DNA from 4 places in the Nocardioides sp. NPDC059952 genome. Region 1 is predicted to be linked to each of the others. Evidence: riboswitches for the same ligand, from Rfam matches in the RefSeq annotation. Region 1 holds a riboswitch; each other region holds the start of a gene.

Region 1 (7,671 bases):
TCGCGTACGGCAGGTTCACGAACCGCTGCTCCTTGACCGCGGTCAGGTCGCGCGAGGCCGGGTGGGCCTGGAGGACCTTGACCTTCTCCTCGTAGGACTGGCCGGGGTAGTCCACGAAGTAGATGACGTCCGGGTCCGCGGCGGCGAGACGCTCCCAGCCGACCTCGGTCCAGGTGTCCTCCACGTCGGCGGTCGCGTTGGTCACCCCGGCGGTGTCGAAGATGGCCTGCGGAGCGCCGAAGGAGCCGGAGGTGAAGATCGCGTCGATGCCGGAGTCGAAGAGGAACGCGGTCGGCGCCTTCGCAAGGCTAGGCGCGCTCTCCAGGGCCTCGCGGCGCTCGTCGATGTCGGCCGCGACCTTCTTCGCCTCCGAGCCGTGGCCGGTCAGCTCACCGATGTTGAGCAGGTCGGTACGCAGCGCCGTCCAGGCCTCCATCGTGCCGCGGTCGCCGTCCTCCTGCCGGCAGGACTCACTGAGCAGGTAGGTCTCGATGCCGTGCTCCTCCACGGTCTCGGGCACCAGGTTGCGTGACTCGCTGAAGCCGTAGTTCCAGCCCGCGAACATCAGCTGCGGCTCGAGCGCCAGGACGGTCTCCAGGGTCGGCTGTTCGTCCCCGACGACCTTCAGCTCCCCGACCCGGTCCTTCGGGTAGGCCAGCTCGAGCAGCTCCTGGTCCCGGGCGATGCCGGTGACCGCGACGAGGTTCTCCCGGGCACCGACGGCCAGGGCGATGGAGATGATCCCGCCGTCGTACGCGTAGAGCTCGGTGACCGGCTCGTCGACGGTCACCTTCTCGCCACAGTTCTCGACGGTGATCGCGCCGTCGTTCTCCTGGGCCGCGGTGCCGACGCTGGTCTTCTCCGCCGCACCGCAGGAGGTGAGGATCGTCGAGCCGAGTGCCAGCGCGGCCAGGCAGGCGAGGCCGCCGCGACGTACGGGGATGGTCGGGAGAGAGGTCATGCCGAGTGGTCCTTCCGGGGGTGGATGAGCAGATGGGGCTGGTCCAGGTGCGGGTGGGGCACCTGGACGGAGCCGACGCCGAAGTGGAGATCGACGCGGATGGTGTCGAGCACCTCGGCCGGCGGCCCGTGGGCGACGACGGTCGCCGGGCCGCTGTCGGGATCGCTGCCCCGCGGCCGGCCGAGAACCGCCAGCTGGTCGAAGGAACGCAGCGCCAGGTCGAGGTCGTGGATCGTCGCGACCAGGGTCTCGGCCCGGTCGGCGACCGTCCGCAGCAGCCGCAGCTGCCAGGCGACGTCGAGATGGTTCGTGGGCTCGTCCAGGAGCATCACCGGGCTCTCCTGGGCGAGGCCGCGGGCGAGCACCGCCCGGCGCCGCTCGCCGCCGGAGAGGCGGTCGCAGGGGTCGTCGATACGGTCGGCCAGGCCGACGGCATCGAGCGCGGCCCGGACGATCTCGCGCTCCTGCCGTCCGCCTCGCGACCACGGCCGGGTGCGCGGCACCCGGCCCAGCGCCACCATCTCGCCGACGAGCAGCTCGGCCGAGGCGACCTCCTCCTGGGGGACGTACGCAAGCCGGCGGGCGCGTTCGCGCGAGCCGATCCGGGAGATCTCCTGGAGCCGACCGGAGTCGTCGGCGAGCTGGGCCTGCCCCGTGCTCGGCCGCAGTACGCCGGCCAGGATGCGCAGCAGCGTCGACTTCCCCACCCCGTTCACGCCCACGATCCCGAGGCTGGTCCCCGCAGGTACGTCGAGGTCGACATCGCGCAGCACCTCACGCTCGCCCAAACGGGCCCCGACCCCGCGCAGCCGCAGCACCGGCCCCGCGCCGCCGCGCCCACTCATCGAGCACCGCCGAACCGGTAGCGGCTCCGGCCCATCAGCAGCAGGAAGAGCGGTGCACCGACGACGCCGGTGACCACCCCCAGCGGGATCTCCTGCGGTCGGGCCACCATCCGCGCGAGCACGTCGACCCACAGCAGGAAGAGCCCGCCGCCCAGCGCCGCGACCGGGAGCACCACCCGGTGCCGGGCCCCGACGAGCAGCCTGGCGGCGTGCGGCACGATCAGGCCGACGAACCCGATCCCGCCGCTCACCGCGACCAGCACCCCGACCAGCACCGAGAGGCCGACGAACAGGGTGCCGCGCAGCGCCGCGACGTTGACGCCGAGCGCTGCCGCGGTCTCCGGCCCGGCGGCGAGCGCGTCCAGCCACCGGTGCAGCGCCAGCATCCCGGCGGCAAGCACGAGACCGACGACCGCAGGCACCCACAGCTTCTCCCAGCTGGCGCCGCCGACGCTGCCGAGCATCCAGAACATCACCGAGTTCGCGGCCCGCGGGTCGTCGCTGGCGAAGACCAGGAAGGAGGCGATCGCGGAGAGCCCCGAGGAGAGCACCACCCCGGAGAGCACCAGCCGGATCGGGGTCAGTCCGCCCTGCGCGGTCGCCACCAGCCAGACCAGCAGCGCTGCCCCGATCGCCCCGAGCAGGGCACCGGTCGAGACCGCGTAGATCCCGAAGCCGACCAGGGCGCCGGTGGTGATCGCCGCCGTCGCCCCCACGGCTGCACCGGAGCTGATGCCGAGCAGGAACGGGTCGGCCAGCGGGTTGCGTACCAGGGTCTGCATGCCGGCGCCGGCGACGGCCAGCCCGGCGCCCACGACGAGCGCCATCAGCGCGCGCGGCAGCCGCAGCTCCCACACGATCACGTCCCATCTCCCGGTGGCCTCCCCCTCGAGCCGGTCGGTGACCGTGGCGACGACCTCGGTCAGCGGGATGTGCTCGGAGCCGAACGCCAGGGACGCCACCACGCTCAGCGCCGAGGCGAGCAGCAACCCGGCCACCAGCGGTAGGAACGGGACGCGTCGCCTCCCGGCACGAGCACGGGCGCGATCACGGGCACGGTCTTCCACGGCGGTCGGCCTCTCAGGTCCTCTGGACCCTGGTCGCGAGGGCCGTGACGTACATCTGAGCCGACAGGTTTTCGGACTCGGGTTCACCCGGCGAGGCCGCCTTCCCAGGGACTCGTCCCCAGTGGCTTCTCAGCATCGCCGTCGCCCTCACCGCTGCGCGCCAGTCCCGGATTCACACCGGAGTTCCCTGGCATCCGTCAGGATGCGTTCGACTCGGCGCCGAGGCTAGCACGGGTCGTCGAACCGGTGCCGGGGATGTTTCCGACGACACGGCGAAGCACAAGATCTAGGAAGTTGCATTGGTGTAATTCCCGCATATAGTGGTCCTCGCAGCTGGTTCTCCTTCCTCGGCGACGGGGCGGGAGAGGCAAGAGGGAACCCGGTGTGAGTCCGGGACTGCCCCGCAGCGGTGAGTGGGAACGACCGCCGTCACGAAGCACTGGGAGCAAGCCATGCCCCTGGGAAGCGACGGCCACTAGGACCGAGCACGATGACGCCCACGAGTCCGAAGACCTGCCAGTGCCCACCTCATGGTGGGGTCCGCGACCTCGAGGGAAGGTCAGGGGATCGAGCGCGTACGACGCCGTCCTCTCCTGCCCCGGCACGGATGCACGAGACATCCAGCGGGCCGCGGGGCTCGCCTGAACAAGGGGGCATGGGGCTTGATCGACACCGAGGGTCTACCGATCCGCACGGAGAAGTCGGCGTACGTCTTCGACTATCCGATGGCCGAGGACCTGGCCAAGAAGCAGCGGAGCATCTTCTGGACGGCCGAGGAGATCCCGGTCGAGAACGACAAGCAGGACTTCCTGGTCAACATGACCGACGCCGAGCAGGCCGCGGTCAAGACGACGCTGAAGCTGTTCACCATCTACGAGCTGATCCTCGGCGGCGAGGTGTGGGGCGACCGGCTCTTCCACTCCTTCCCGCGGCCTGAGGTCCAGATGATGACCAACGCCTTCTCGTTCGCCGAGCTGAACATGCACGCGCCGTTCTACGCCAAGCTCAACAAGACCCTGATGATCGACACCGAGGAGTTCTACGACTCCTACAAGAACGACCCGGTGCTGGCCGAGCGGATCGCCTTCGTGTGGGACGCGATCGCCGACGAGGACCTGCTCTACGCGCTGAGCGTCTTCACGCTGATGGAGAACTGCGTCCTCTACTCCAACTTCGCCTTCCTCAAGCACTTCCAGTCCGGCGGGAAGAACCTGCTGCAGAACGTGATCAGCGGCATCAACTTCTCCGCCCGCGACGAGAACCTGCACGCCACCGGCGGCGCCTGGCTGTTCAACACCACCCTGGACGAGTACGCCGCCACCGTCCCGGCCGACAAGTTCGAGGCCGAGCGCTCCGACCTGTTCGAGCGCGTCCGCGGCGTCGCCGAGCACCTCTACGCCCACGAGGCCCGGATCGTCGAGATGCTCTTCGCCCACGGGCCCATCACCGGCATCGACCAGGCCGACCTGGAGGCCTTCGTGAAGTCCCGGGTCGACATGACGCTGGAGAACATGCGGATGGAGCCGCTGTTCAGGGTCGAGGACAACCCGATCGCCGAGTGGTTCTACAGCGGCATCAACGGCACCCAGTTCCACGACTTCTTCCAGGTCACCGGCAACGAATACAACCGCAACATCGGCGAGACGGAGTTCAGCTTCTAATGAGTAACAGCCTGATGAGTGACAACAGCTGGGAAGCACTCTCTGCCGAGCGCAAGGCGCTGCAGGCTTCGGGCACCGTGCCCGCCTTCATGACCACCGCGGGCTACGCGATGTTCAAGGCCAAGTACACCGTGGCCGACCAGAGCGTCCGGGAGCGCTACGAGACCATCGCGGCCACCGCCGGCGACCTCGCCGACGAGATGTACCCCCGCGAGGACGGCGTCTCCTGGCAGGAGCCGTTCTTCGAGGCGATCTGGAACGGCTGGCTCTCGCCGTCGACGCCGGTGCTCTCCAACCTGGGCACCGACCGCGGCCTGCCGGTCTCGTGCGAGGGCTCCTACGTGGAGGACTCGGTGTGGGGCTTCTACGAGACCCTCAAGGAGGCCGCGATCCTGTCGCAGAACGGGTTCGGCACCTCGGCGTACCTCGGCGACGTCCGGCCCCGGGGCGCGAAGTTCTCAGACAACGGCAAGGCCAACGGCGTGGTCCCGGTCTTCTGCAACTTCGTGGAGATGACCAACCAGATCAGCCAGGGCGCCACCCGGCGCGGCTCCTGGGCGGGCTACCTGCCGGTGGACCACCCGGACTTCTACGAGCTCGCCGACCTGATCTTCCGCGAGCCGGCCAACAAGAACATCGGCTGGATCTTCAGCCAGGCGTTCATCGACCGGATGCTGGCCGGCGACAAGGACGCGCTCGAGCGCTACCAGCGGGTGCTGAAGATCCGGGTGGTGCTCGGCAAGGGCTACATCTGGAAGGTCGACACCGTCAACGCGGCCCAGACCGAGTCCTACAAGGCCAACGGGCTGGAGAACAAGGCCTCCAACCTGTGCTCGGAGATCACCCTCTTCTCCGACGAGGACCACTCCTACACCTGCGTGCTCTCCTCACTGAACCTCTCGACCTATGACGAGTGGAAGGACCAGGACACGGCGTACGTCGCGACCGTCTTCCTGGACGCGGTCGCCGAGGCGTTCCTGCGCAAGGCCCGCACGATCCGTGGTCTGGAGCGGGCCGTGCGCTACACCGAGAAGGCCCGCAGCCTGGGGCTCGGCGTGATGGGCTACCACGACTACCTGCAGAATCAGCGGGTGCCGTTCGAGTCCGACAAGGCGGCGGCGCTCAACAAGGACATCTTCGAGCACATCTCCGCGCGTGCCGACGCCGCGTCGCGGTGGATGGGCGCGGCCGCGGGCATCCCGGAGTGGTGCGTCGGGCGACGCAACTCCCACCTGATGGCGATCGCGCCGACGATGAGCACCGCGGTGATCGTCGGCGGCACCAGCCAGGGCATCGAGCCGTACGTCGCCAACGTCTGGAACCAGACCACCTCGGCCGGTGAGATGCCGCGAGCCAACCAGAACCTCGTCGAGGTGATGAAGGAGCGCGGCGTCTACGACCAGGAGCACATCTCCGACATCATCGACAACGGCGGTTCCGTGCAGCACGTCACCTGGCTCGACGAGCACGAGAAGGACGTCTTCAAGACCGGCTACGAGATCGACCAGGAGATCCTGCTCGCCCGGGCCTCGGACCGCCAGGCCTACATCGATCAGTCGCAGTCGCTGAACCTGTTCTTCCAGGCCGACGCGACACCTCAATACATCAGCAAGATCCACAAGCTCGCGCTGCTCGACCCGAACATCAAGAGCCTGTACTACCTGCGCTCGCGGGCCGGGATCCAGGCCAGCAAGCAGAACCGCACCAACTGACCCAGTTCGACGGAGAGGCATGAGCATGAACGAGAACCCGACCACCGAGGCCACCGACGCCATCGACGACCTGACCTGGGACGACTGGAGCGACGCCGCGGTCTGTGCGATCGAGAACGGCCCGGACTGCGAGGCCTGCGAAGGATGAGCGACCCGGCCCTCGGGCGGCCGACGCTGACCGTATGCCGCGGTTGCTGCTGCGGGTCCGAGCGGAAGTCGCCCGGGGTGGACCACGCGGCCGTGCTCACGACGCTGAACGCGGCGGCCGGGGAGTCGGCGACGGTACGCGTCGCCGACTGCCTCGGCCCGTGTGAGCGCGCCGATGTCGTGGTCGTCGGCCCCTCACCCGAGGGCCGGCAGCGCGGGGCGCGGCCGGTCTGGGTCGCCCGGGCCGGGTCGACCCGGGTCGCTGACGCCCTGGCCGAGTGGACCCGCGCCGGCGGGCCGGGCATCGCCGTTGCTCCGCCCGCGGTCCTGGCGCGGGCCTTCCGTCACGGGCGCTGAACGATGACGGCGTACGCCGCCGCGACCAGGGCCGCGCCGATGCCGACCCTGCGGGCCAGCGTGGTGGCACTGACGACGTCGGCGGGGGCGGCGTCGCGGCCGTCGCCCATCACCGCGCGGTGCTCGATCCGGTTGCCGTAATAGCGGTTCGTACCGCCGAGACGGATGTCGAGGGCGCCGGCGAAGGACGCCTCGACGACGCCGGCGTTCGGGCTCGGGTGCTGCGCGGCGTCGCGGCGCCAGGCCGTCCACGCCTGCTTCGCGCGCGAGGGCGCGGCGGCCAGGGTGAGCAGGCCGGAGAGCCGGGAGCCGGGCAGGTTGAGCAGGTCGTCGAGGCGGGCGCTGGCCCAGCCGAAGTGCTCGTAGCGGTCGTTGTGGTGCCCGACCATCGCGTCCAGGGTGTTGGCGGCTCGGTAGCCGAGCAGGCCGGGTACGCCCGCGACGGCACCCCACACCAGGGGCGCGACCACCGCGTCGGAGGTGTTCTCGGCGACGCTCTCGACGACGGCCCGGGAGACCTCGGAGGCGTCGAGCTCGTCGGTGTCGCGGCCGACGAGGTGGGTCAGCCGCTGCCGCGCGGCGGGGAGGTCACCGCGGTCGAGATGTTCGTGGACGGCGAGGGCCTCGCGCTCCAGCGAGCGGCCGCCCAGGACCGCCCAGGTGGCTGCCGCGGTCACCAGGGTCTTCCCGGCCCGGCCGGGAGCGAGCCGCTCCGCGGCGGCGCCGAGGGCGACCGCTCCGCCGACCAGGGTCGCGGTGTGGAGCACGCCGCGGGCCCGGTCGTCGGCGTACCACGTCTGTTCGGCCCGCATCGCGACCATGCCGAACCCGGCGACCGGGTGGTAGCGCCGTGGGTCGCCCAGCAGGCGGTCGAGCGCGAAGCCGGCGAGGATCCCGATCGCCCGCGGGCTCACCCTGCTC
Region 2 (6,535 bases), on a different contig from region 1:
TCTACTCGGCGGTCGCGGAGCAGACCCGGCGGCTCGATGCCGCCGGGGTGCCCTGGGACGTCACGCCGGGCGTGCCCGCCTACGCGGCGGCAGCAGCGCTCGTGGGACGGGAGCTGACCGTCCCGCTGGTGGCGCAGTCGGTCGTCCTCACCCGGACCCAGGCCCGGTCGACGGCCATGCCGGAGGGGGAGTCCCTGGCCGCGTACGCCGCGACCGGCGCCACGCTCGTGCTCCACCTCGCGATCCGGCGCACCCGCGAGCTGATGGCCGAGCTGTTGCCCTACTACGGCCCCGAGTGCCCGGTCGTGGTCGTCTACCGTGCCAGCCAGCCCGACGAGCTGGTCCTGCGCGGGACGGTCTCCACGATCGGCGACGCCGTCGAGGAGGCCGGCCTGCGACAGGCCGCTGTGATCCTCGCCGGGCCCGCGCTGGCCCGCGACGGGGGCGAGTCGTTCCTCTACGACGCGGCCCGCCCGCGAAACCTGGAGGCGCGTGCCTGATGGACCTCTACGACGCCATCAACCGCCGCCGGGACACGCGCGCGGAGTTCACCGGCGAGCCGGTCGCTCCGGACGTTCTGGAGCGGCTCCTCTCCGCAGCCCACGCCGCCCCGAGCGTCGGCATGTCGCAGCCCTGGGACTTCGTGCTCGTACGCGACGCCGACCGCCTCGAGCGCTTCCACGCCCACGTCGCGACCGAGCGCGACACCTTCGCCGCGACCCTGGCCGGCGAGCGGGCCGAGACCTTCTCCCGGATCAAGATCGAGGGCATCCGCGAGTCCGGGCTGGGCATCGTGGTCGGCTACGACCCGACCCGCGGCGGCCCCAACGTCCTCGGCCGCCACGCCATCGCCGACGCCGGCCTCTACTCAGTCGTCTGCGCCATCCAGAACCTCTGGCTCGCGGCCACAGCCGAAGGACTCGGCGTCGGCTGGGTCAGCTTCTACCGTGAGGAGTTCCTGCGGGACCTGGTCGGCATGCCCGAGGGCGTACGTCCCGTCGCCTGGCTCTGCGTCGGGCCCGTCGCCGACCTCCCCGACGTCCCCGACCTGGAGCGCTTCGGCTGGCGCCACCGCTCGCCGCTCTCGACGGTGGTCCACGAGGAGAAGTTCGGCTAGTCCGTCAGTATCTCCGGGCCACTGACCGGATCGACACCTCGCGAGTGCTGACGCGCGCTGTAGGACCAATGCACGACCGTGCGCTGGGGTGCCCAGCCGCGGAAGGTGCCGATCGCGTCGACGGACTCCACCGAGATCCGGGTCAGCTCGCCGCCCAGCTCGGCGTGCTGTCGCGCCAGGAGCTGCTCGGTCTCCAGGGTGACGCCGTGGACCACCAGGCGCCCGCCGGGGCGCAGGGCGGCGAGGCAGGTGTCGAGCACGCCGGGGCGGGTCGCGCCGCCGCCGATGAAGATCGCATCCGGGGCAGGGAGGCCGGCCAGGGCATCGGGTGCACGGCCCTCGACCACGCTCAGTCCCGGAACCCCGAGCCGGGCGGCGTTGCGGGCGATCCTGGCCGCCCGCTCGGAGCTGCCTTCGATCGCGGTCGTGGTGCAGGTCGGATGCGCCCGCATCCACTCGATCCCGACCGAGCCGGCACCGGCACCCACGTCCCACAGGTGCTCCCCAGGAGCCGGCGCCAGGCGGGCCAGGGCCGAGGCCCGCAGGTCCCGCTTGGTCAGCTGGCCGTCGTTCTCGAAGGCTTCGTCGGGGAGGCCGGTGGACCAGCCGTAGAGGGATGCCCCGGCGCACTCGATCGCCACGATGTTGAGCCGGGGTGACTCGCCCGTCCAGGTCGAGGCGGTCGCGGTCCGGGCGCTCTCCGTGTCCGCTCCCAGCTCTCCCAGCACGGTCATGGTGGAGGCCCCGAAACCGGCTTTGGCCAGGAGGATCGCGACCGAGGCGGGGGTCGCCTCGTCGGCGGAGAGGGCCAGGATCCGGCGGCCGGGAGCGAGCTCGCGCGCGACCAGCGACACGTCGCGGCCGACGAGGCTGACGACCACGCACGTCTCGGCCGCCCAGCCCATCCGGGCGCGGGCGAGGGCGACGGAGGAGACGGCCGGCTCGATGCGTACGTTCTCCCGGCCGAGGAGCGTGATCAGCGTCGTGCCGATGCCAGAGACCAGCGGGTCACCCGAAGCCAGGGCGACCGCGTCCCCGATGCCGTCGAGCAGCGCCGGGAGGCCCTCGCGCAGCGGGGAGGGCCAGGGCTCGCGCCGCTGGCCGGGGACGTCCGGGACGAGGTCGAGATGACGCTTGCCGCCGAGGAGGACGGCGGACTCCCGGATCAGCTGCTGGTGACGTACGGGGATCTCGTCCCAACCTCCGGCACCGATGCCCACCACGACGATCATGAGGCCAGACGCTACAGTGACCGCACAGGCGCGAGGTGCCCCGACTGGGGAGAATCTGGGAAGCCGGTGAGATTCCGGCACAGGCCCGCTGCGGTGAATCGAGCCCCCTCACGGGGACTCGACAAGTCCGAAGACCGGCCTCGCGTCCATCCATCCAACGCGATAGGGAGCGGGAGCCTCTCATGCCGGTGCACTACCCATTTTCTGCCGTCCTCGGCTGCCAGGCGGACGACCTCGACGACATGGGCCTCGCGCTCGTGCTGACCACCATCTCCCCGGAGATCGGCGGGGTACTGGTCCGTGGCGAGAAGGGGACCGCGAAGTCGACGGCCGTACGCGGTCTGGCGGCCGTGCTGCCCTCGATCTCGGTCTACGCCGGGGACAGGTTCTCGATCGACCCCGCCGACCCCTCCGCGGAGTCGCCGGACGGTCCCTTCGGGTCCGCCGCCGTCGTGGAGAGCCGGCCGGTGCGGCTGGTCGAGCTCCCGGTCGGGGCCACCGAGGACCGCGTCGTCGGCTCGCTCCATCTGGAGAGCGCGCTGTCGCGCGGCGCGGTCGAGTTCGAGCCGGGGCTGCTCGCGCGGGCACACCGCGGCCTGCTCTACGTCGACGAGGTCAACCTGCTCCACGACCACCTCGTCGACCTGCTGCTGGACGCGGCGGCGATGGGCCGGGTCAGCGTCGAGCGGGACGGCGTCTCGGTCGAGCACGCCGCCCGGTTCGTACTGATCGGCACCATGAACCCCGAGGAGGGCGAGCTGCGCCCGCAGCTGCTGGACCGCTTCGGGCTCACCGTCGAGGTCGCCGCCCCCCGGGATCCTTCCCTTCGGGCGGAGGTCGTACGCCGTCGGATGGCCTTCGACCTGGACGCGCCCGGGTTCGTCGAGCGCTATCTGGCCGCCGAGCGCGACCTGACTGCTCGGGTCTCCACCGCGCGTGCCCTCGTCGGGAAGGTCCGGCTCACCGCACCGGGGCTGCTCAAGATCGCCGAGATCTGCGCGGCGTTCGAGGTCGACGGGCTGCGCGCCGACATCGTCACCGCCCGCACCGCGGTCGCACACGCGGCCTGGGCCGGGCGCTCCGAGGTCACCCGCGCCGACATCCGCCGCGCCGCCCTGCTCGCCTTGCCGCACCGGCGCCGGCGCAACCCGTTCGACGCTCCTGGGCTGGACGAGGACCTGCTCGACCGCATCCTCGGCGACGACGAGCTGCCGCCCGAGCCGCCGGAGGGCGGGGACTCGAATGAAGGTGGCGCTGACGATTCTGTTGGTCTCGACACGCCTCCGCCTAGCGGCTCCGGCGGCTCGACCAGCGATGGGGACGGCTCGACCGATCAGCCACCGTCGGTTGAGCCCGCGAGCGAAGCGAGCGGTGTCGAAACCAACACAGCCGATGACGCACCCGGCCAGCCACAGACTCCCTCCGCTCCCGCAGGCGAGTCCGTCACCGCCGCAGCCCCGGCCTACCGCCCCCGCCTCCTGACCGTGACCGGCCTGGGTACGGGCCGCACCGGCGGCCGGAGCAAGGCGATCGGCAGCAGCGGCCGCCGGATCGGCGCCAGCGTCAGCACCCGCGGATCACTCCACCTCGTCGAGACGCTCAAGGCGGCAGCAGGCAAGCAGGCGGTCCGCTCGCGCACCTCGGCCAAGGTCGAGCTGCGCTCCGAGGACCTGCGGACCGCGATTCGCGAGGGCCGCGAGGCCAACCTGGTGCTCTTCTGCGTGGACGCCTCCGGCTCGATGGCCGCGCGCAAGCGGATGGCGCAGGTCAAGGCCGCGGTCCTCTCGCTGCTGCTGGACGCCTACCGGCGCCGCGACAAGGTCGGGATGATCACGTTCCGCGGCGAGGGCGCCGAGCTGGTGCTGCCGCCGACGAGCTCGGTCGACCTCGCGGCGGTCCGTCTCGACGAGATCCCCGCCGGAGGACGTACGCCGCTGGCCGAAGGCCTCCTCGAGGCCGCCCGCGTGCTCCAGCGCGAGCACCTGCGCGACCCCGATCTGCGGCCGTTGCTGGTGGTCGTCACCGACGGCCGCGCGAACTCGTCCCAAAAAACTGCGCAGGCCCACGGCAAGGACGCCGTCAGGCGATCGCAGCAGGCCGCCGCGTACGTCGCCAGCCTGGGTGTCACGACCGTCGTCATCGACTCCGAGAGCGGGCCGATGCGGCTCGGGCTGGCCCGCCAGTTGGCCGAGCACCTGGGCGCCGAGCACGTGCCGGTCGCCGAGGTGAGCGCCGAGGCGCTGACCTCCGCGGTGCACGGCTACACCACCAGCGGGAAGGGAGCAGCCTGATGCCCAAGGGACAGCCGCTGAACGTACCCGACGACGGGCTCACCACCCGCCAGCGCCGCAACCGGCCGCTGGTGATGGTCCACACCGGGCCGGGCAAGGGGAAGTCGACCGCCGCCTTCGGGCTCGCGCTGCGCGGCTGGAACCAGGGCTGGCGGATCGGGGTCTTCCAGTTCGTGAAGTCGGCCAAGTGGCGCATCGGCGAGCAGACCGTGCTCGAGCGCCTCGGGAAGCTGCACGAGGAGACCGGCGAGGGTGGGCCGGTCGACTGGCACAAGATGGGCTCCGGCTGGTCCTGGTCGCGCAAGCAGGGGGAGGCCGAGGACCACGCCGCGGCCGCCGCCGAGGGCTGGGCCGAGATCAAGCGGTGCCTGGCCGCGGAGACGTACGACCTGCTGGTCCTCGACGAGTTCACCTACCCGATCAAGTGGGGCTGGGTCGACGCCGCCGAGGTCGCCTCCGTGCTCTCCGAGCGGCCGGGGCGCCAGCACGTCGTGATCACCGGCCGCGATGCCGACCCCGCCGTGCTCGAGGTGGCGGACCTGGTCACCGAGATGACCAAGATCAAGCACCCGATGGACGCCGGCCAGAAGGGCCAGCGGGGCATCGAATGGTGACCCTGCCCCGGCTGGTGGTCGCTGCTCCCTCGACCGGGTCGGGGAAGACGACGATCGCCACCGGCCTGATGGCGGCGCTGCGTTCCGCCGGGCACGAGGTCAGCGGTCACAAGGTCGGCCCGGACTACATCGACCCGGGCTACCACGCGCTCGCCACCGGGCGGCCGGGGCGAAACCTCGACCCTCACCTGGTCGGGGAGTCGAGGGTCGTGCCGCTGCTCCTCCACGGCGCCGCCGGGGCGGACGTGGCGATCATCGAAGGTGTCATGGGCCTCTACGACGGCCGCCTCGGCACCGACGGCTTCGCCTCCACCGCCCATGTCTCCTCGCTGACGTCCTCGCCGGTGGTCCTGGTCCTCGACGTCGCCCGGATGTCCCGCTCCGCCGCCGCGATCGCAGCCGGGATGGCCGCCTTCGACCCGTCCGTACGCATCGGGGGAGTCGTGCTCAACCGCTGCTCTCCTGGGCGGAACGCCGAGGAGATCCGGCGAGCGCTGGACGGTCTCGGGCTGCCGGTGCTCGGCATGCTGCCGCGTGATGAGTCGCTCGCCTCCCCCTCCCGCCACCTGGGTCTCGTCCCCGTCGCCGAGCGCGACGAGTCGGTCGCGCTGATCGAGCGGCTGGGTGAGCAGGTCGCCGCCCACCTCGACCTCCCCGCCCTCCTCGACCTCGCCCGCTCGGCGCCGGGGCTCGAGGCTTCTCCGTGGGATCCGTTGGCGGCGTTGCGCGGAGACGACGATGCGACCGCTGGTCGAGCCGCCGGAGCCGCAAGGCGGAGGCGTGTCGAGACCAACACAGTGCGCCCCGTGATCGCGGTCGCGGGTGGGCGGGCGTTCACGTTCCGCTACCCCGAGACCGAGGAGCTCCTGGAGGCGGCAGGCTGCGACGTACGCTCCTTCGACCCGCTCACCGATCCCGCGCTTCCCGAGGGGACGAGCGGGATCTACCTGGGTGGAGGCTTCCCGGAGATGTACGCCGCCGACCTCGCCGCCAACCACAGCCTCCTCCGTGATCTGCGGGCCGCCGTCGAGGCCGGGACCCCGACCGTCGCCGAGTGCGCAGGTCTGCTCTATCTGGCCGAGTCCCTCGACGGCGTATCAATGGCCGGCGCCATCCCCGCCCACGCCGCGATGAGCGAGCGACTCACGCTTCGCTACCCGGTGGCCACCGCTGCCTCCGACTCCCTGCTCACCCGCGCCGGCGAGCAGGTCACCGGCCACGAGTTCCACCGCACCACCACCTCGCCCCCGGCCGGGACCCAGGCGGCATGGACCGTCGACG
Region 3 (7,671 bases), on a different contig from region 1:
AGGAACGTTGCTCAGATCATTGAACAAGAAGCTCACTTTCGCGCTTGCCGGACTGGCGGTCGTCGGTGCGAGCGTCGTCGTCAGCTCGCCGCCGGCATCAGCTGCGGGCGTGTGCAACGGCAGCGCGAGCGGGTGGGTGTATCACAACTACAACTACCGGATGGCGATGGTGTACGACTCGAACAGCGCGAACACGCCGCTGTGCTACCTGAACCCGGGTCATACGGGCAACGCCGTCAAGACCCTGCAGCGGGCCCTGAATCAGTGCTACGGGCGCAACCTGGACGTCGACGGGATCTACGGCGACGCGACCAAGGCGGCGGTGAAGGTGGCCCAGGGGCGTCACGGGCTCAAGCAGGACGGCCTGTTCGGCCCGAACACCAGCAAGGCCATGACCTGGCCATGGAACGACGACATCAGGTACCGCGGCTGCGAGACGCGCGCGGCCGCGAGCTTCCAGTGGGTCTGGGTCTGAAGGTGAACGCCGTCACGTGGTTGCAGAGCAACCGCTTCGGCTTCACCGGAAGTGACGTGGACGGGGTGTTCGGCCCGGCCAGCGATCGTAAGATGCGGTACCCGTTCGATTACGGCTGCGCTCGGATTCCTTACTGAGTCGCTTCGACCGGCTGATCGTCACACCGGGCCGAGGAAACGGATGACGACGCCTTCGTCGTGATGCACCCGGGCGCGGACTCCGTAGACCTCGGCGATGAGGGCCTCGGTGAGCACCTGCGCGGGCGCCCCGCCGGCGACGACGCGGCCTTCGGAGAGCACGAAGACCTGGTCGCAGTAGGTGGCGGCGAGGTTGAGGTCGTGCAGTGCGACCAGGCAGGTCGTGGGCATCCGGCGGACCAGTGCGAGCAGGGCCAGCTGGTGGCGTACGTCGAGGTGGTTCGTCGGCTCGTCCAGGAGCAGGATCTCGGGCTCCTGGGCGAGCGCCCGAGCGATCTGCGTACGCTGCCGCTCGCCGCCCGACAGGGTCGAGAAGCGCTGGTCGAGGCGGTCGGCGATGCCGGCGTGGGTGGCCGCCTCCACGATGACGGCGCGGTCGTGGGCGCTGTCGGGCGCCCAGGCCGGGCGGTGCGGGATCCGGCCGAGCGCGACGACGTCGCGTACCCGTAGGTCCTGGCTGGTCGCCGGCTCCTGCTCGACGACCGCGAGCCGTCGCGCCAGCCGGCGCCGGGACATGCCGGCGAGCGGGCTGCCGTCGAGCAGCACGTCCCCGGAGTCCGCGGGCCGCAGCCCCGCCAGGATGCGGATCAGCGAGGACTTCCCGGAACCGTTGGGCCCGAGCAGCCCGACGGTGACGCCGTCCTCGACCTGGAGGGAGACGTCGTCGACGACGAGGCGCCCACGGGGAGCCCATCGGACCCGCCCTGCCTCGAGCGCCGTCATCGGGCCGCCTCCGTAGCGCAAGCGCCAGAATACGGACGCGACCCGATGACAGGCTGACGGGTCGCTCGCTGACGCTCGCTCATCGGCGGGCCCTCATCAGCACCAGGGCGAAGGCGGGCACCCCGACCAGCGCGGTCGCCACCCCGACCGGGAGCTCCTCGGGGTCGATCACGGTCCGGGCCGCGGTGTCGACCCAGATCAGGAAGATCGCGCCGAGCAGCGCGGTCGCCGGGAGCAGCAGCCGGTGTCCGGGGCCGACCAGTGCGCGTGCCAGGTGCGGCAGCACCAGCCCGACGAAGCCGATCGCGCCCGAGGTGGACACGATGACGGCCGTCATCAGCGCCGTCAGCACCAGGAGCACCGCCCGGATCCGGCCGACGTCGACTCCGAGGGAGGCCGCCGCGTCGTTGCCGAAGGCGAACGCGTCCAGCCAGCCGGCGCCCGCGACGCAGCAGAGCAGCCCGCCGAGCACGATCACCCCGCAGACCAGGACGTCGGTCCAGCTCGCCGAGGAGAGCGACCCGAGCAGCCAGAACAGCACCCCGCGCGTCTGCTCGGCGTCGGCCGCGGTGAACACGATGAACGAGGTGAGCGCCGAGAAGAGCTGGGTGGCGGCGATGCCGGCCAGGACCAGCCGGTCGGTGGTGCCGCCGGCGAGCGAGGCCAGCAGCAGCACGAGTGCGAACGAGACGAGCGCTCCCGCGAACGCCCCGGTGGAGAGCCCGATCGCGCCCGATCCGACGCCCAGCACGACGATCGAGACCGCGCCGGTCGAGGCTCCTGAGGAGATGCCGAGCACGAACGGGTCGGCGAGCGGGTTGCGCAGCAGCGACTGCAGGATCACCCCGCAGATCGCCAGTCCCGCTCCGCATATCCCCGCCAGCAGCGTACGTGGCAGCCGCAGGTCCCACACGATGCTCTGCTGGAGCAGGGTGAGGCCGGAAGAGCCGAGGCCGACCCGGTCAGCCACGACCCGGTAGACGTCGGTGACGCTCAGGTCGGATGGCCCGACGGTGATCGCCCCCGCGACCGAGGCCAGCACCACCAAGGGCGCGACCAGCAGGACGCCGGTGACCCCGATCGCCGAGGCGTCACGTCCGTCGGCCGAGACGTCGCCCGCGTCGGTCGAGATGTCACGTACGTCGGCCGAGACGTCATCGCCGTGCCAAGTCGGCCGACCGGGGTGACGCTTCGGCTGATCGGAGCCCGGCGTACGCAGTCTCATAGGCCGAGGTCGGCGAGCTGCTCGGCGACGTTCTCGACGGCGTAGACGGTGCGGATCGACGGGTTGAGCTCGGCGCCGGAGAGAGTCACGAAGCGGTCGTTCTTCACCGCCTCCATCTGCGACGTGACCGGGTTGGTCTTCAGGTAGTCGATCTTCGCGCGGGCGGTCTCGGCGGTCTGGCTCTTGCGGGTCAGGTCGCCGAGGACGATGACGTCGGGGTTGCGCTCGGCGACGGTCTCCCAGTTGATCTGCGGCCATTCGTCGGTGGTGTCGTCGAAGACGTTCTCCACGCCGAGGGTGCGCCCGATGATCCCGGGGCCGCCGCAGCAGCCGGCCAGGTAGGGCGACTCCGAGTTGGCGAACCAGTACATCGCGCTGACGTCTCCGGCCGGTGCCTCGCTCTCGGCGTTCTCGAGCCGCCGGGACAGGTCGGCGACGAGCTCCTCGCCCCGCTCGGGGACGCCGAAGATCCGCGCCAGGTCGGTGATCTCGCCGAGGATGGTCTCGATCTCGAGGGCGTCGTGGCGGGTGCCGTCGTCGTCGCCCTCGTTGTCCTTGAGGCACTCGGCGGGGGAGAGGTAGGAGCCCACGCCGAGCTTCTCCAGGTTCTCGGGTGTGGTCACCCCGCCCTCGCCCAGAGTGCTGGCGAAGGAGGCCGTGACGAAGTCCGGCTCGGTCTCCAGGACGCGCTCGTAGGAGGGCGCGTTCTCGGCCAGCCGAGGCACGTCCTCGTTGGCCGCGGCCAGCGAGTCGAGCACCGGGTCGGTCCAGGTCGCGGAGCCGACGACACGGTCGGCCAGGCCGAGCGAGAGCAGGATCTCCGTGGAGCCCTGGTTGAGCGAGACGACACGCTCGGGAGGTGCATCGAGGGTCATCTCGCGGCCGCAGTTGGTCAGGGTGATCGGGAAGCCGGCGGTGCCGGCGGCCGCCTGCTGTGTCCCGGAGGGCTGGTCGGCGGCGCAGCCGGCCAGCGTCGAGCCGAGCACCAGAACGGTGCTCGCGGTGAGAGTTCGGATGGTGCGGGAGGGGTGCACGTCGGTCCTCGAGCGGGTCGCGGGCTGGTGCGCGTCGCCCGTGCTGACCGGCAGCGGTGTGCTGCAGGGCCAGCAGGTCTTCGGACTCGGGATCGACCGGCGCGAGACGCCTTCCCAGGCCCGAGGGCCCAGTGGCACAGTGTCCCGTCCGTCACCCACACCGCTGCGCGTCAGTCCCGGACTCTCACCGGGTTCCCGTGCCGGGACTACGTCCCGAGCGGCTGGCCAGAAGACCGTAGCAGGCGACTCCGCCCGCGCGGGGCCTCAGCCCTCGCGATGGGCGCTCAGCCCGTCCTCCCCGGGCGCGACCGAGTCGTGGAGCCTGATCGTGTGGTCGTAGTGCTCCTCGGCCATCGGCCGGTAGTCGATCCGCGGCTCCCTCATCACGCCCTCGAGACGTACGGTCAGGTCGGCCTCGATCCGAGCCATGAGCTGCGGGTTCATGGTGTCGGCGTCGGTGATCAGGTGCGGCCGCAGCGGGTCCATCCCGGTGTACCAGAACGTGCCGTGCAGCAGGGGCCACAGGACGTCCTCGATGTCGCCGCTGATCCCACGCGGACCGAGGGTCGCGGCCCGGTCGCCGGCGGTGACGACGGTCAGCGCGCGCTTGCCGACCAGGCCGCCCTTACCGTACTTGAGCGGCTTGCCGGTCTCCGGATCCGGTACGTCGAAGGCGAACCCCGACTCGAAGACGCGGTCGATCCAGCCCTTGAGGATGGCCGGCACCGAATACCACCACAGCGGGAACTGCACGACCAGCAGATCGGCCTCCCGCAGCCGGTCCTGGTGGTGGCGTACGTCAGCCTCGCCGCGCTCCACCAGAAGTGGATTGAAACCTTCTCGATAGAGGTCGATCTCATCGACGCTCCAGCCGTCCGCGCCGAGGGCGTTCATGCCGACCTCACGCAGCCGTCCGTTGAGTGATGCCGAGTGCGGATGTGCCCATACCCAGAGTGCGTGCATAGGGCTCTGAACGCCGTCTGACGCGGTGGGATTCCCGCCTGGAGACAGGCCGGCGCCGACACGGTCTGATGACAAAGTCCGGATCTCGCTCAAATTAGCGGCCTCAGAGTGTTGACGTATGTGATTGCCATCACTAGCGTAAACCAGGCTTGAAACCTTTCAATTCGAGGAGCTGCCCATGCCGGACACACCCGCCGCACTGGAGCTGCGGGACGTGGCCAAGTCGTTCGGCCCCGTACGCGCCCTCCGGTCCGGAAGCCTCCGGGTCGAGGCCGGATCCATCCACGCGCTCGTGGGGGAGAACGGAGCCGGGAAGTCGACCCTGGTCAAGATCGTCGCCGGGCTCTACCGTCGTGACGCCGGCGACTACCTGCTCGCCGGGGAGCAGGTCGACTTCCGCAACACCGCCGACGCCAAGCAGGCCGGGGTCGCGGTCATCTACCAGGAGCCGACCCTCTTCCCCGACCTCTCCGTCACCGAGAACATCTTCATGGGGCGCCAGCCGACCAACCGCTGGGGCAAGATCGACCGCGCCGCGATGCGCACCGAGGTCGTCGAGCTCTTCGCCCGGCTCGGCGTCCCGATCGAGCCCGACCGGCCGACCGAAGGCCTCTCCATCGCCGACCAGCAGCTGATCGAGATCGCCAAGGCGCTCTCGCTCGACGCCAAGGTCTTGATCATGGACGAGCCGACCGCTGCCCTCTCGGGCAACGAGGTCGACCGGCTGATGACCGTGGCGCGCACGCTGCGCGACCAGGGCTGCGCCGTCGTCTTCATCTCGCACCGCTTCGACGAGGTGTTCGCGCTGTGCGACACGATCACCGTGATGCGCGACGGCGCCTACATCTCCACCGACCCCATCTCCGAGGTCACCGAGGACGAGATCGTCCAGCGGCTCGTGGGACGCGAGGTCTCCGACCTCTACCCCAAGCTCGAGGCCACGGTCGGCAAGCCACTGCTCGAGGTCACGGGCCTCACCCGCACGGGACTGTTCCAGGACATCAGCCTGACCGTCCGCGAAGGTGAGATCGTCGGCCTGGCGGGCCTCGTCGGTGCCGGGCGCAGCGAGGTCGCGCAGGCGATCTTCGGCGTCGACCCCTACGAGAGCGGCGAGGTCGTCCTCGACGGACGCCCGGTCCCGCCGGGTGACCCGAGGCGGGCGATCGAGATGGGTCTGGCGTTCGTCCCCGAGGACCGTCGTCAGCACGGTCTCGTCCTGGACGCACCGATCTCGCGCAACATCACGCTGCCGATGAGTGGCCGGCTCGCTCGCACCGGGCTGATCAGCAGCGGTATCGAGAACCGCTCGGCCGCCGACTGGGCCGCCCGGCTCGAGGTCAAGGCCGCGACGCTCGACACCCTGGCCGGCACCCTCTCGGGCGGCAACCAGCAGAAGGTCGTCCTGGCCAAGTGGCTCTCGACCCGGCCGAAGGTGCTGATCATCGACGAGCCCACCCGGGGCATCGACGTCGGCACCAAGTCCGAGGTCCACCGGCTGCTCTCGTCCCTGGCCCAGGAGGGGCTCGGGATCCTGATGATCTCCTCCGAGCTCCCCGAGGTGCTCGGCATGGCCGACCGGGTGATCGTTCTCAGCGAGGGCCACCAGACGGCCGAGCTGAGCCGCGAGGAGGCGACCCCCGAGGCCGTCATGCGCGCGGCGACGGCCCACCACTCCGCCACCCTGAACATCAGCGAGGCATCATGACCACCACGCTCGACGCGCCCGCTCCGGCCGCGCCGCAGCCACGCCACCGAGCAGCCAACCGGCTGACCTGGCTTCTCAAGCAGCGCGAGACCGGCATCGCCATCGCCTTCATCCTCCTGCTCGTGGTGACCACTGCGGTCAACCCCAACTTCCTGTTCAGCACGGACGGCTGGCGCGACCTCACCCTGACCCCCGCGATCCTCGTCTGCCTGGCGATCGGCCAGGCGATGGTGATCATCACCCGCAACGTCGACCTCAGCGTCGGCTCGACGCTGGGCCTCACCGCCTACCTCGCCGGCCGGCTCTTCCTCGACACCGGGCTCCCGGTGATCGTGGTCGTCCTGATCGCCGTCGCCGCGGGCGCCGTGCTCGGCCTGGTCAACGGGGCGCTGGTCGCCTTCGCCAAGGTGCCGGCGCTGGTCATCACCCTCGGCACGCTCTACGTCTACCGCGGGATCATGCTCGAGTGGGCCGGCAGCGACCGGATCAACGCCTCCGACATCCCGCCCGGGCTGCTCGACTTCGGCACCGGGTCGTTCCTGTTCATCCCCAACCTCGCCTGGATCTCGTTCGCGCTGCTGGCCGTCGTGATCTACCTGATGCGTTCCACGCGCGCCGGCCGCGAGTTCTACGCGATCGGCTCCGACCCCGACGCCGCCACGCTCTACGGGCTGCGCGACAAGCGCCGGGTCCTGCAGGCGTTCGCCACTTCGGGTGCGCTCGCCGGCCTCGCCGGGATCCTGTACGTCTCCCGCTACGGCACCATCAGCTCCGGTGTCGGCCAGGGCATCGAGCTCGAGGCGGTCGGCGCCGCGGTCGTCGGCGGTGTGGCCATCTTCGGTGGCAGCGGCACCGTCCTCGGGGCGGCGCTGGGGGCGTACCTCCTCACCACCATCAACCGGGCGCTCCCGGTCCTGGGCATCCCCGACTTCTGGCAGCAGGCCGTGGTCGGCGCGCTGATCATCGGCGCGATCGTCCTGGACCGCTACTTCGCGCGCCGTCAGCACGACAAGCTCCTCGCAGAGAGGGAAGAATCATGAGTGAGCGCCAGCGAACGGCAACAAGCCTCAGGCCGCCACGTCCGTACGCTTCGTTCCCCTCGACGGAGGTGGCGGCATGAGCCTCCTTGCCTCTGAGAAGGCGCCGACGAGGACGTACGCCGCCCACGCCAAGCCGTGGTGGCAGCGCACCCTGATGACCAGGGACACGGCGATCATCGCCCTGCTCGTCGTCGTGTGGACGTACGCCTCGATCGCGATCCTCAACTTCTCCGACCCGATCACGGTCTACTTCCTGGTCCTCGACATCGCGCCGATCCTGCTCATCGCGCTGCCGATGACGCTGATCAT
Region 4 (7,671 bases), on a different contig from region 1:
AGAAGTACGGCACGGAGGACGGGTCGACGTCGGCCACCGGAAGCCAGCGCTCCTCGGGCTGCGAGGCACGCTCGACGTACCAGGCACCCTCGAGCCGCCCGGCAGCCGCGAGCGCGGAACGAACCGCGGGGAAGGTCCGGCCGAGCTTCATGATGATCGCCGCCTCGGTGTCGGCCAGTCGACGGGCGAGCTCGGGCTCGGGCAGCGTTCCCGGCAGGACCGTGAGCACGTCGGTCTGGCGCACCAGCGGGGTGGAGACCGCGGCGGTGGCGGCTGCGAAGGCAGGGATCCCGGGGACCACAGAGGTCTGGTAGATCTCCTTGAACCGGTCGTGGAGATACATCGAGGAGCCGTAGAAGAGCGGGTCGCCCTCGGCGAGCAGGACGACGTCGCGGCCGGCGTCGAGGTGAGCGGAGAGCCGGACCGCGCAGGACTCGTAGAACTCGGCCATCGCCCCGACATAGCCGCCCGGGTGCGAGGTGGTCCCGGTGGTGACCGGGTAGCGCAGCTCCTCCTCGATCGCCTCCGCTGGGATCAGGGACGACGCGATCCGGCGGGCGTGGGACTGCTTGCGCACCCCGGCGTGGTAGGCGACCACGGATGCCGCGCCGACGATCCGGGCGGCCTTGAGGGTGATCAGCTCGGGGTCGCCCGGGCCGATCCCGACGACGGTGAAGCTCCCACGGATCGGAGTGCTCATTCCTGCTCCTGGGCGAGTGCGTTGAGGGCGGAGGAGGTCATCGCGGAGCCGCCACGGCGACCCCGGACGGTGACGAAGGGGATGTCGATCCCGTGATCGGCGGCGAACGAGGCGAGCGCCTCCTTGGACTCGGCCGCGCCGATGAAGCCGACCGGACAGCCGACGATCGCGGCCGGCCGCGGGCCGCCGTCGAGGATCATCTCGAGCAGATGGAAGAGCGCCGTCGGGGCGTTGCCGATGGCGACCACCGCACCCTCGAGGTAGGGCTCCCACAGGGACAGCGCGGCGGCGGTGCGGGTCGTCCTCCACATCCGGGCCAGCTCCGGGACCCGGTCGTCACCGAGCATGCAGAGCACCTCGTTCTCGCGCGGGAGCCGGCTGCGCGTGACCCCGGTCGCGACCATCGTCGCGTCGCACAGGATCGGCGCCCCGGCCTCCAAGGCACCCCGCGCGGCTTTCACCAGGCCGGGGTGGATGTCCAGATCGGCGGCGAGGTCGACCTGCCCGCTGCCGTGGATCATCCGCACCGCGAGCCGCTCGGCGTCGGCCGGGACCGCGGAGAGGTCGGCCTCGCGCCGGATGGTCGCGAAGGAGTCGACGTAGATCGCCGGACCCTGGTCGATGTAGTCGTAGCGCCGGGTCGGACGGACCTGCGGTGAGGGCACGAGTACGCCGCGCCACGGCGTCACCACGAGCGATGGCGCCCGCTCGGCCAGCGCCGTGACCGCCGCCCGGTCCAGCGTCCCCTCGGCAAAGCCGACGTGCTCGCCGCCGGGCACCTCACCGAAGCCGAGCTCCGTGGCCGGCGCCGGCACCCGGGCGTCGGCCGCGACCGGCTCGACCATCGGTGCGTCGAGCTCGGCGACATGCCAGGGCGCGGACGGCCCCTCGCCGCGTACGTCCAGGAAGCGGGCAGCGAGCGAGACCAACCGGTAGGCGGCCTCGGCGAGCGGCACGACCGGCCCCCACGAGCCACCGACCCGGAGCTGACCCTCAGCCGCGGAGAGCGCCACCACGCCCAGGTCGCACTCCCGCGAGACCAGGTCGCCGCGGCCGTCGTCGAGCACGAAGAGGAACCGCCCCGGCAGCGCGGCCAGACGGGGCGAGGCGCACAGCAGCCGGTCCAGCGACGCCGCGACGCCGCGCAGGTCGGCCCGTCCGCCGGCGAGCCCGGTCTGCGGGGAGACCATCACGTTGCGTACGAGCTCATGGGTCTGCGCCGGCACCAGACCGGTCGCCTTCAGGGCGGTGAGTACCTCACCCGGGAGCGCGCCGTCGACGGAGGGCAGGCCGCGCACCTGCAGGTTGGCGCGGCCGGTGAGATGGATTCGTCCGTCGCCGTAGGTCTCCGCCACGGAGATCAGCGAGAGCAGCGCGGCGGAGGAGACGGACCCGCCGATCAGGCGCAGCCGCACCAGCAGGCCGTCCTCGGCCGCCCACGGACGACCGACTCCGGGGCACCGGTCGGTTCGGACTCGCGACATCAGGACACCTGCTCTGCGTCATGTGCCCTTGCGCGGGGCACGTGGTGACCTGGCGGCGGATGCCGCCAGAGCCAGCAGGTCTTCGGACTCGGAATCGATCGGAGCGGAGCGCCTTCCCGGAGCCAGGCTCCAGTGACTGCCCTCCTCGGAAGGAGTGCGTGCCCCGCCCGTCATCCTCACCGCTGCGCGTCAGTCCCGGACTTTCACCGGGTTCCCTGACCCCATCAGGCATGGAGTACGACTGGCAGGGCGAGACTACCCACTTGCGGACACGGCACCGAATTGCTCGCCCTCCGGCCGCCGGTTGTGCCAGGGTTCGCCTACTCGGAACCTCCCGGCGCCACCCCACAGATGGAGTCCCCCGTGACAGGCTCGGTTCATCGGCAGCTGCTCGTTCTCGCGCCCATCTCGGCGCTCGCACTCAGCCTGACGGCCTGCGCCACGACCTCGGAGTCGACGGTCTCGATCGGTCTGGTGGTGCCGACCTCCGGCGTCCACAAGTCGATCGGCACCGACATGTCCCGGGGCTTCGACCTCTACCTCGATCAGCACGGCGGGAAGCTCGGCGGCCGGCTGATCGACGTCGTCGAGGCCGACGAGGGCGACCGGACCGAGATCGGCGTCGCCGCGGTGACCAGGCTGATCCAGGACGACGAGGTCCAGGCGGTCGTCGGGGTGGTGAGCTCGGAGACGGCGCTGGCGGCCAAGGACGTGGCGATCAACAGCGAGACGCCGCTGATCGTGACCGGCGCCGGTGCCGACGGGTTCGCCGACGGGTCCGACTACCTGTGGCGTACGTCCTCGACCAACACGGACCTGGGCAGCGCGCTCGGGAAGGCGGTCGCCCAGGGAACCGACCGGGGCTCGGCGTACGTCATCGGCTCCGACGACGCAACCGGTCATGAGTTCTCCGACAGCTTCATGATCGCCCTCGAGGCGTCCGGCAGCACCGTGGCGGGTCAGAGCTACACCCCGGCGGGGGTGACCGAGGAGTGGTCGGGGCTCTTCGACAAGGTGGAGGAGTCGGGCGCGGACGCGATCTTCGCCGCCTATGCCGGGAAGGAGGCGGAGGCGTTCGTGACGCAGTACCGCGAGTCGGGTCTGGCCAAGCGAATCCGGCTCTACGGCCCGGGGTTCCTCACCGAGGGCGACGTGCTGTCCGCGCTGGGCGGCGCGGCATCCGGCGTGCGGACCGCGCTGCACTACAGCGACACGATGGACTCGCTGATGAACGACGCCTTCGTGAAGGACTACCGCAAGGCGTACGACGCCACCCCGACGGTCTACTCGGTGCAGGCCTACGACGCCGCGGCCGCGCTCGACAAGGCGCTCGGCCTCTCCGATGACGTCAACCGCAACGAGATCGCCGACTCCCTCGGGTCGGTCGGCACCATCGTCAGCCCCCGCGGGAACTGGTCCTTCGACCCCAACCACAACCCCGACCAGCCCTACTTCCTGCGGGTGGTCAGGGGCACTGCCGACGGCCCCCGCAACGTGGTCCTGCAGGAGATCACCTCACCGGGCAGCTGACTCCGACCGCAGCTCGGCCCGGGTCGCGGCCAGCTCCTCGCGTACGGCGGTGAGGTCCTCGCGCATCGAGGTGAGGACGGCCATCATCTCGGCGTCGGACTCCTCCTCGTGCTCGGCGAGGGTCTCGACGCTCTCCATGCCGGAGACGACCACGGCGAGGAAGAGATTGAGGACCGCGAAGGTCATCACCAGGATGAAGACGACGAAGAAGATCCAGGCGGAGGGGTCCTCGGCCATCACCTCGCGGGCGATGTCGGGCCAGGCCTCCCCGGTCATGGTCTGGAACAGCGTGAACGCACTGGTGCCGAGGTCGCCGAAGTACTCCGGAGCGATCGAGCCGTAGAGGTTGGTCGAGATGACCACCGCGACGTACATCATCAGCCCCAGCAGCCCAGCGACCGCGCCCATCCCCGGCACCGCTTTGATCAGGCCGTCGACGACGCGACGCATGGACGGGACCGAGTTGACCAGGCGCAGCACGCGCAGGATCCGCAGCGCCCGCAGCACCGACATCGGTCCGGTCGCTGGCACCAGCGCGATCGCGACGATCACGGTGTCGAAGATGTTCCACGGGTCGAGGAAGAACCTGGGGCCGTACGCCACCAGCCGCAGCACCAGCTCGACGACGAAGACCCCGAGGAGCACGCTGTCGAGCAGCGCCAGCTCGTGGGCGAGATGTTCGGGGACCATCGTCTCCACGCCGAGGACCACCGCGTTGAGGATGATCACCCCGATGATCACCTTCTGAAAGGTGTCGTCATCGACCAGCGCGCGGATCCGCCCGCGCACCGAGATGTCTTCCGAACCCATGTTCGCTTCGTCCTCCTGTGACCCGTGACAGCGGCCGGAGCCTAGCTGGTCGCCAGGTGGACGGCGAGGCCGAGGCCGGCGAGACCGACCAGCCAGCGCAGCGGGCGCTCGGGGGCGACCCGGACGATCGCCGGCCCCAGGAAGCCGCCGATCACGGCACCCGCTCCGAGGGCGATCGCGGCCGGCCAGCTCACTGGAGCGAAGAAGACGTACGCGATCGCGGCAGTGCCGTTGGCCACGCCGGTGGCGACGTTCTTGACCGCGTTGGTGATCGCGAGGGCCTCGGTGCGCTCGAGCACGAGGACGGCCAGCGCGATGATCCCGACGCCGGCGCCGAAGTAGCCGCCGTAGATGCCGAGCACGAACACGATGACGCCCCAGCCGAACCCGCGGGCCAGGGTACGTCGCTCCTCGACACCTGCCGGGGACGCCTGCCGTGGTGGCCGCGCGGCTGCGCGGGCCGCGGCCCAGGCCCGGATCCGGTCGCGGAGCAGCAGGAGCACCGCCCCGGCGCCGACGAGCCAGGGCACCACCGTCTCGAACGCCTCGGCCGGCGTGGTGAGCAGAAGAGCAGCGCCGACTGCTCCGCCGAGGAAGGAGGCCAGGGCCAGCCAGGCGATCCTTCTGCCCTGGCCGCGCAGCTCGCGCCGCGACCCTGCGATGGTGCCGCCGGTGACGCCGAACATGGCCACCGTGTTGGTGACGTTGGCGACGACCGGCGGCAGCCCCGCGGCCAGCAGGGAGGGGTAGCTGACCAGCGAGGCCAGACCGGCCACCGAACCGGTCAGGCCCGCGCCGACGCCGGCGAGCAGGAGCCAGGCGAGCTCGGCGCTCACCGGGCCGACACTCGCGCTGCCTCCGCGCTCACCGGACCAGGCACGGGCGCTTGGGGTCGAACGTCCACCCCGGCACCAGGTACTGCATGGCGACGCCGTCGTCACGTACGCCGAGCCCGTGCTCGAGGTAGAGCTCGTGCGCGGCCGCGACCCGGTCGTGGTCGAGCCGGATCCCGAGCCCGGGCGCGTCCGGGACCGCGACTGCACCGTCGCGGATCTCCAGCGGAGACTCGGTCAGACCCTGGCCGTCCTGCCAGATCCAGTGGGTGTCCAGCGCGGTGATCTCCCCCGGCGCGGCGGCGCCGACGTGGGTGAACATGGCCAGTGAGACGTCGAAGTGGTTGTTGGAGTGGGAACCCCAGGTCAGCCCGAAGTCGTGGCACATCTGGGCGACGCGGACGGAGCCGGACATGGTCCAGAAGTGCGGGTCTGCGAGAGGGATGTCGACGGCGTTGGTGCGGATCGCGTGGGACATCTGGCGCCAGTCGGTGGCGATCATGTTGGTCGCGGTACGCAGCCCGGTGGCGCGCTTGAACTCGGCCATGATCTCGCGCCCCGAGTAGCCGCCCTCGGCGCCGCAGGGGTCCTCGGCGTACGCGAGCACGTCGTCCTTGCCCTCGAGGAGCCGGACCGCGTCGGCGAGCAGCCAGCCACCGTTGGGGTCGAGGGTGATCCGGGCGTCGGGGAACCGCTCATGGAGCGCGGTCACCGCAGCGACCTCCTCCTCACCGGCGAGGACACCGCCCTTGAGCTTGAAGTCGGCGAAGCCGTAGCGGGCCTGAGCGGCCTCGGCGAGACGTACGACGGCCTCGGGGGTCAGCGCGACCTCCCTGCGGACGCGGTCCCACTCGTCGGCGGCGTCCGGCTCCCGCAGGTAGGGCAGGTCGGTCTTGTCGGGGTCACCGACGTAGAAGAGGTAGCCGAGCATCGGCACGCTCTCGCGCTGCTGGCCGTCGCCGAGCAGCTCGGCGACCGGAACGCCCTGGGCCTGACCTGCGAGATCGAGGAGCGCGGACTCCAGCGCGGTGACGGCGTGGACGGTCGTACGCAGGTCGAAGGTCTGGGCCCCGCGACCGCCGGCGTCGCGGTCGGCGAAGCGCTCCGCGACCTGCCGCAGCAGGGTGCGGTAGCGGGTGACCGGTTGCCCCACGAGCAGCTCGGCAGCCTCCTCGATGGTGCGGCGGATCGGCTCGCCGCCCGGGACCTCGCCGACGCCCTCGCGGCCCTCGGAGTCGGTGAGGATCGCGATGTTGCGGGTGAAGAACGGCGCGTGTGCGCCGCTGAGGTTGAGCAGCATCGAGTCGTGGCCCGCAACCGGGACGACCTCGACCTTCCCAATGGTGGGCACAGTGGTGGTGAGGCTCATGGCAGCTGCAGCTCGCCGTCGACGCGGCGGGCGAGGTGCCACGGGTTGTCGTCGCGTACGGCCTCCGGGAGGAGGGCGGCAGGTACGTCCTGGTAGGCGACAGGGCGCTGGAAGCGCTCGATCGCGAGGCTGCCGACCGAGGTGGTGCGGGAGTCGGAGGTGGCCGGGAACGGGCCGCCGTGGACCATCGCGTGGCCCACCTCGACGCCCGTGGGCCAGCCGTTGAAGAGGATCCGTCCGGCCTTGACCTCGAGCGCGGAGACGACCTGCGCCGCCGCCTCGTTGTCGGCTTCGGTGGCGTGGACGGTCGCGGTGAGCTGGCCCTCGAGAGAGGCCAGGCTGGGCAGCAGGTCCTCGACGGAGTCGAAGCGGACGACGACGCCGGAGGCACCGAAGACCTCGTCGGTCACGCCGGCGAGGCGGGCGGCCTCGACGATCTGGGGCGCGGGGGCGTCGGTCTCCCCGGCGGTGCCCTCGCCGACGACGGTCACGCCGTCGGTGGCGCGGAGGGCGGCGGTGCCCTTCTCGTAGGCGGCGGCGATGCCGGAGGTCAGCATGGTCGCGCCGATGGCCTCGGCGGTGGCCCGGCCGGCGGCGGCCAGGAAGGCGTCCCCCGCCTCGCTCTTCGGGAGGAAGAGCAGGCCGGGGTTGGTGCAGAACTGGCCGGAGCCGAGGGTCAGCGAGCCGACGTAGGCGGCGGCGAGCGCATCTGTGTCGCCCTCGAGAGCCCCGGGAAGGATGACGACCGGGTTGATCGAGGACATCTCGGCGTAGACCGGGATCGGTTCGGGCCGGGCCGCCGCAGCCGCGGCGATCGCCAGCCCGCCGCCGCGGGAGCCGGTGAAGCCGACGGCCTTGATCCGCGGGTCGACCACGAGGGCCTGGCCGAGCTCGATGCCGCCCTTGAAGTCGGTGTCGAGGAGGAAGGAGAAGGTGCCGGCGTGC

What was found. A riboswitch is a leader RNA that binds a small molecule or an ion and turns the genes downstream of it on or off. The one in region 1 is predicted to bind cobalamin.
Region 2: it holds a riboswitch for cobalamin, as region 1 does, so the genes downstream of both, ACFV9G_RS21325 (VWA domain-containing protein) here and ACFV9G_RS24330 (FecCD family ABC transporter permease) in region 1, are expected to answer to the same signal.
Region 3: it holds a riboswitch for cobalamin, as region 1 does, so the genes downstream of both, ACFV9G_RS29090 (ABC transporter substrate-binding protein) here and ACFV9G_RS24330 (FecCD family ABC transporter permease) in region 1, are expected to answer to the same signal.
Region 4: it holds a riboswitch for cobalamin, as region 1 does, so the genes downstream of both, ACFV9G_RS21355 (nitrite reductase) here and ACFV9G_RS24330 (FecCD family ABC transporter permease) in region 1, are expected to answer to the same signal.

What each region holds. Positions count from the first base shown of each region.
Region 1 covers NZ_JBHWLY010000072.1:1,159-8,829, reverse strand. The annotation lists gene ACFV9G_RS24340 (ABC transporter substrate-binding protein) at 1-961, opposite strand, end outside; gene ACFV9G_RS24335 (ABC transporter ATP-binding protein) at 958-1,806, opposite strand; gene ACFV9G_RS24330 (FecCD family ABC transporter permease) at 1,803-2,807, opposite strand; cobalamin riboswitch at 2,918-3,106, opposite strand; cobalamin riboswitch at 3,191-3,409, shown strand; gene ACFV9G_RS24325 (ribonucleotide-diphosphate reductase subunit beta) at 3,536-4,534, shown strand; gene ACFV9G_RS24320 (ribonucleotide reductase N-terminal alpha domain-containing protein) at 4,549-6,246, shown strand; gene ACFV9G_RS24315 (hypothetical protein) at 6,266-6,394, shown strand; gene ACFV9G_RS24310 ((2Fe-2S) ferredoxin domain-containing protein) at 6,391-6,750, shown strand; gene ACFV9G_RS24305 (cobalamin biosynthesis protein) at 6,738-7,664, opposite strand; partial or broken gene cobC (Rv2231c family pyridoxal phosphate-dependent protein CobC) at 7,661-7,671, opposite strand, start outside.
Region 2 covers NZ_JBHWLY010000054.1:300-6,834, reverse strand. The annotation lists gene cobM (precorrin-4 C(11)-methyltransferase) at 1-500, shown strand, start outside; gene bluB (5,6-dimethylbenzimidazole synthase) at 500-1,117, shown strand; gene cbiE (precorrin-6y C5,15-methyltransferase (decarboxylating) subunit CbiE) at 1,114-2,349, opposite strand; cobalamin riboswitch at 2,366-2,507, shown strand; gene ACFV9G_RS21325 (VWA domain-containing protein) at 2,532-4,640, shown strand; gene cobO (cob(I)yrinic acid a,c-diamide adenosyltransferase) at 4,640-5,254, shown strand; partial or broken gene ACFV9G_RS21315 (cobyrinate a,c-diamide synthase) at 5,248-6,535, shown strand, end outside.
Region 3 covers NZ_JBHWLY010000121.1:121-7,791, forward strand. The annotation lists gene ACFV9G_RS29075 (peptidoglycan-binding protein) at 20-475, shown strand; gene ACFV9G_RS29080 (ABC transporter ATP-binding protein) at 634-1,395, opposite strand; gene ACFV9G_RS29085 (FecCD family ABC transporter permease) at 1,475-2,620, opposite strand; gene ACFV9G_RS29090 (ABC transporter substrate-binding protein) at 2,617-3,654, opposite strand; cobalamin riboswitch at 3,708-3,895, opposite strand; gene ACFV9G_RS29095 (NAD(P)H-dependent oxidoreductase) at 3,919-4,617, opposite strand; gene ACFV9G_RS29100 (sugar ABC transporter ATP-binding protein) at 4,796-6,322, shown strand; gene ACFV9G_RS29105 (ABC transporter permease) at 6,319-7,362, shown strand; gene ACFV9G_RS29110 (ABC transporter permease) at 7,439-7,671, shown strand, end outside.
Region 4 covers NZ_JBHWLY010000054.1:7,950-15,620, forward strand. The annotation lists gene cobJ (precorrin-3B C(17)-methyltransferase) at 1-700, opposite strand, end outside; gene ACFV9G_RS21350 (precorrin-8X methylmutase) at 697-1,365, opposite strand; partial or broken gene ACFV9G_RS21355 (nitrite reductase) at 1,996-2,184, opposite strand; cobalamin riboswitch at 2,240-2,445, opposite strand; gene ACFV9G_RS21360 (ABC transporter substrate-binding protein) at 2,548-3,714, shown strand; gene ACFV9G_RS21365 (ion transporter) at 3,700-4,524, opposite strand; gene ACFV9G_RS21370 (sulfite exporter TauE/SafE family protein) at 4,566-5,360, opposite strand; gene ACFV9G_RS21375 (enolase C-terminal domain-like protein) at 5,389-6,726, opposite strand; gene ACFV9G_RS21380 (aldehyde dehydrogenase (NADP(+))) at 6,723-7,671, opposite strand, start outside.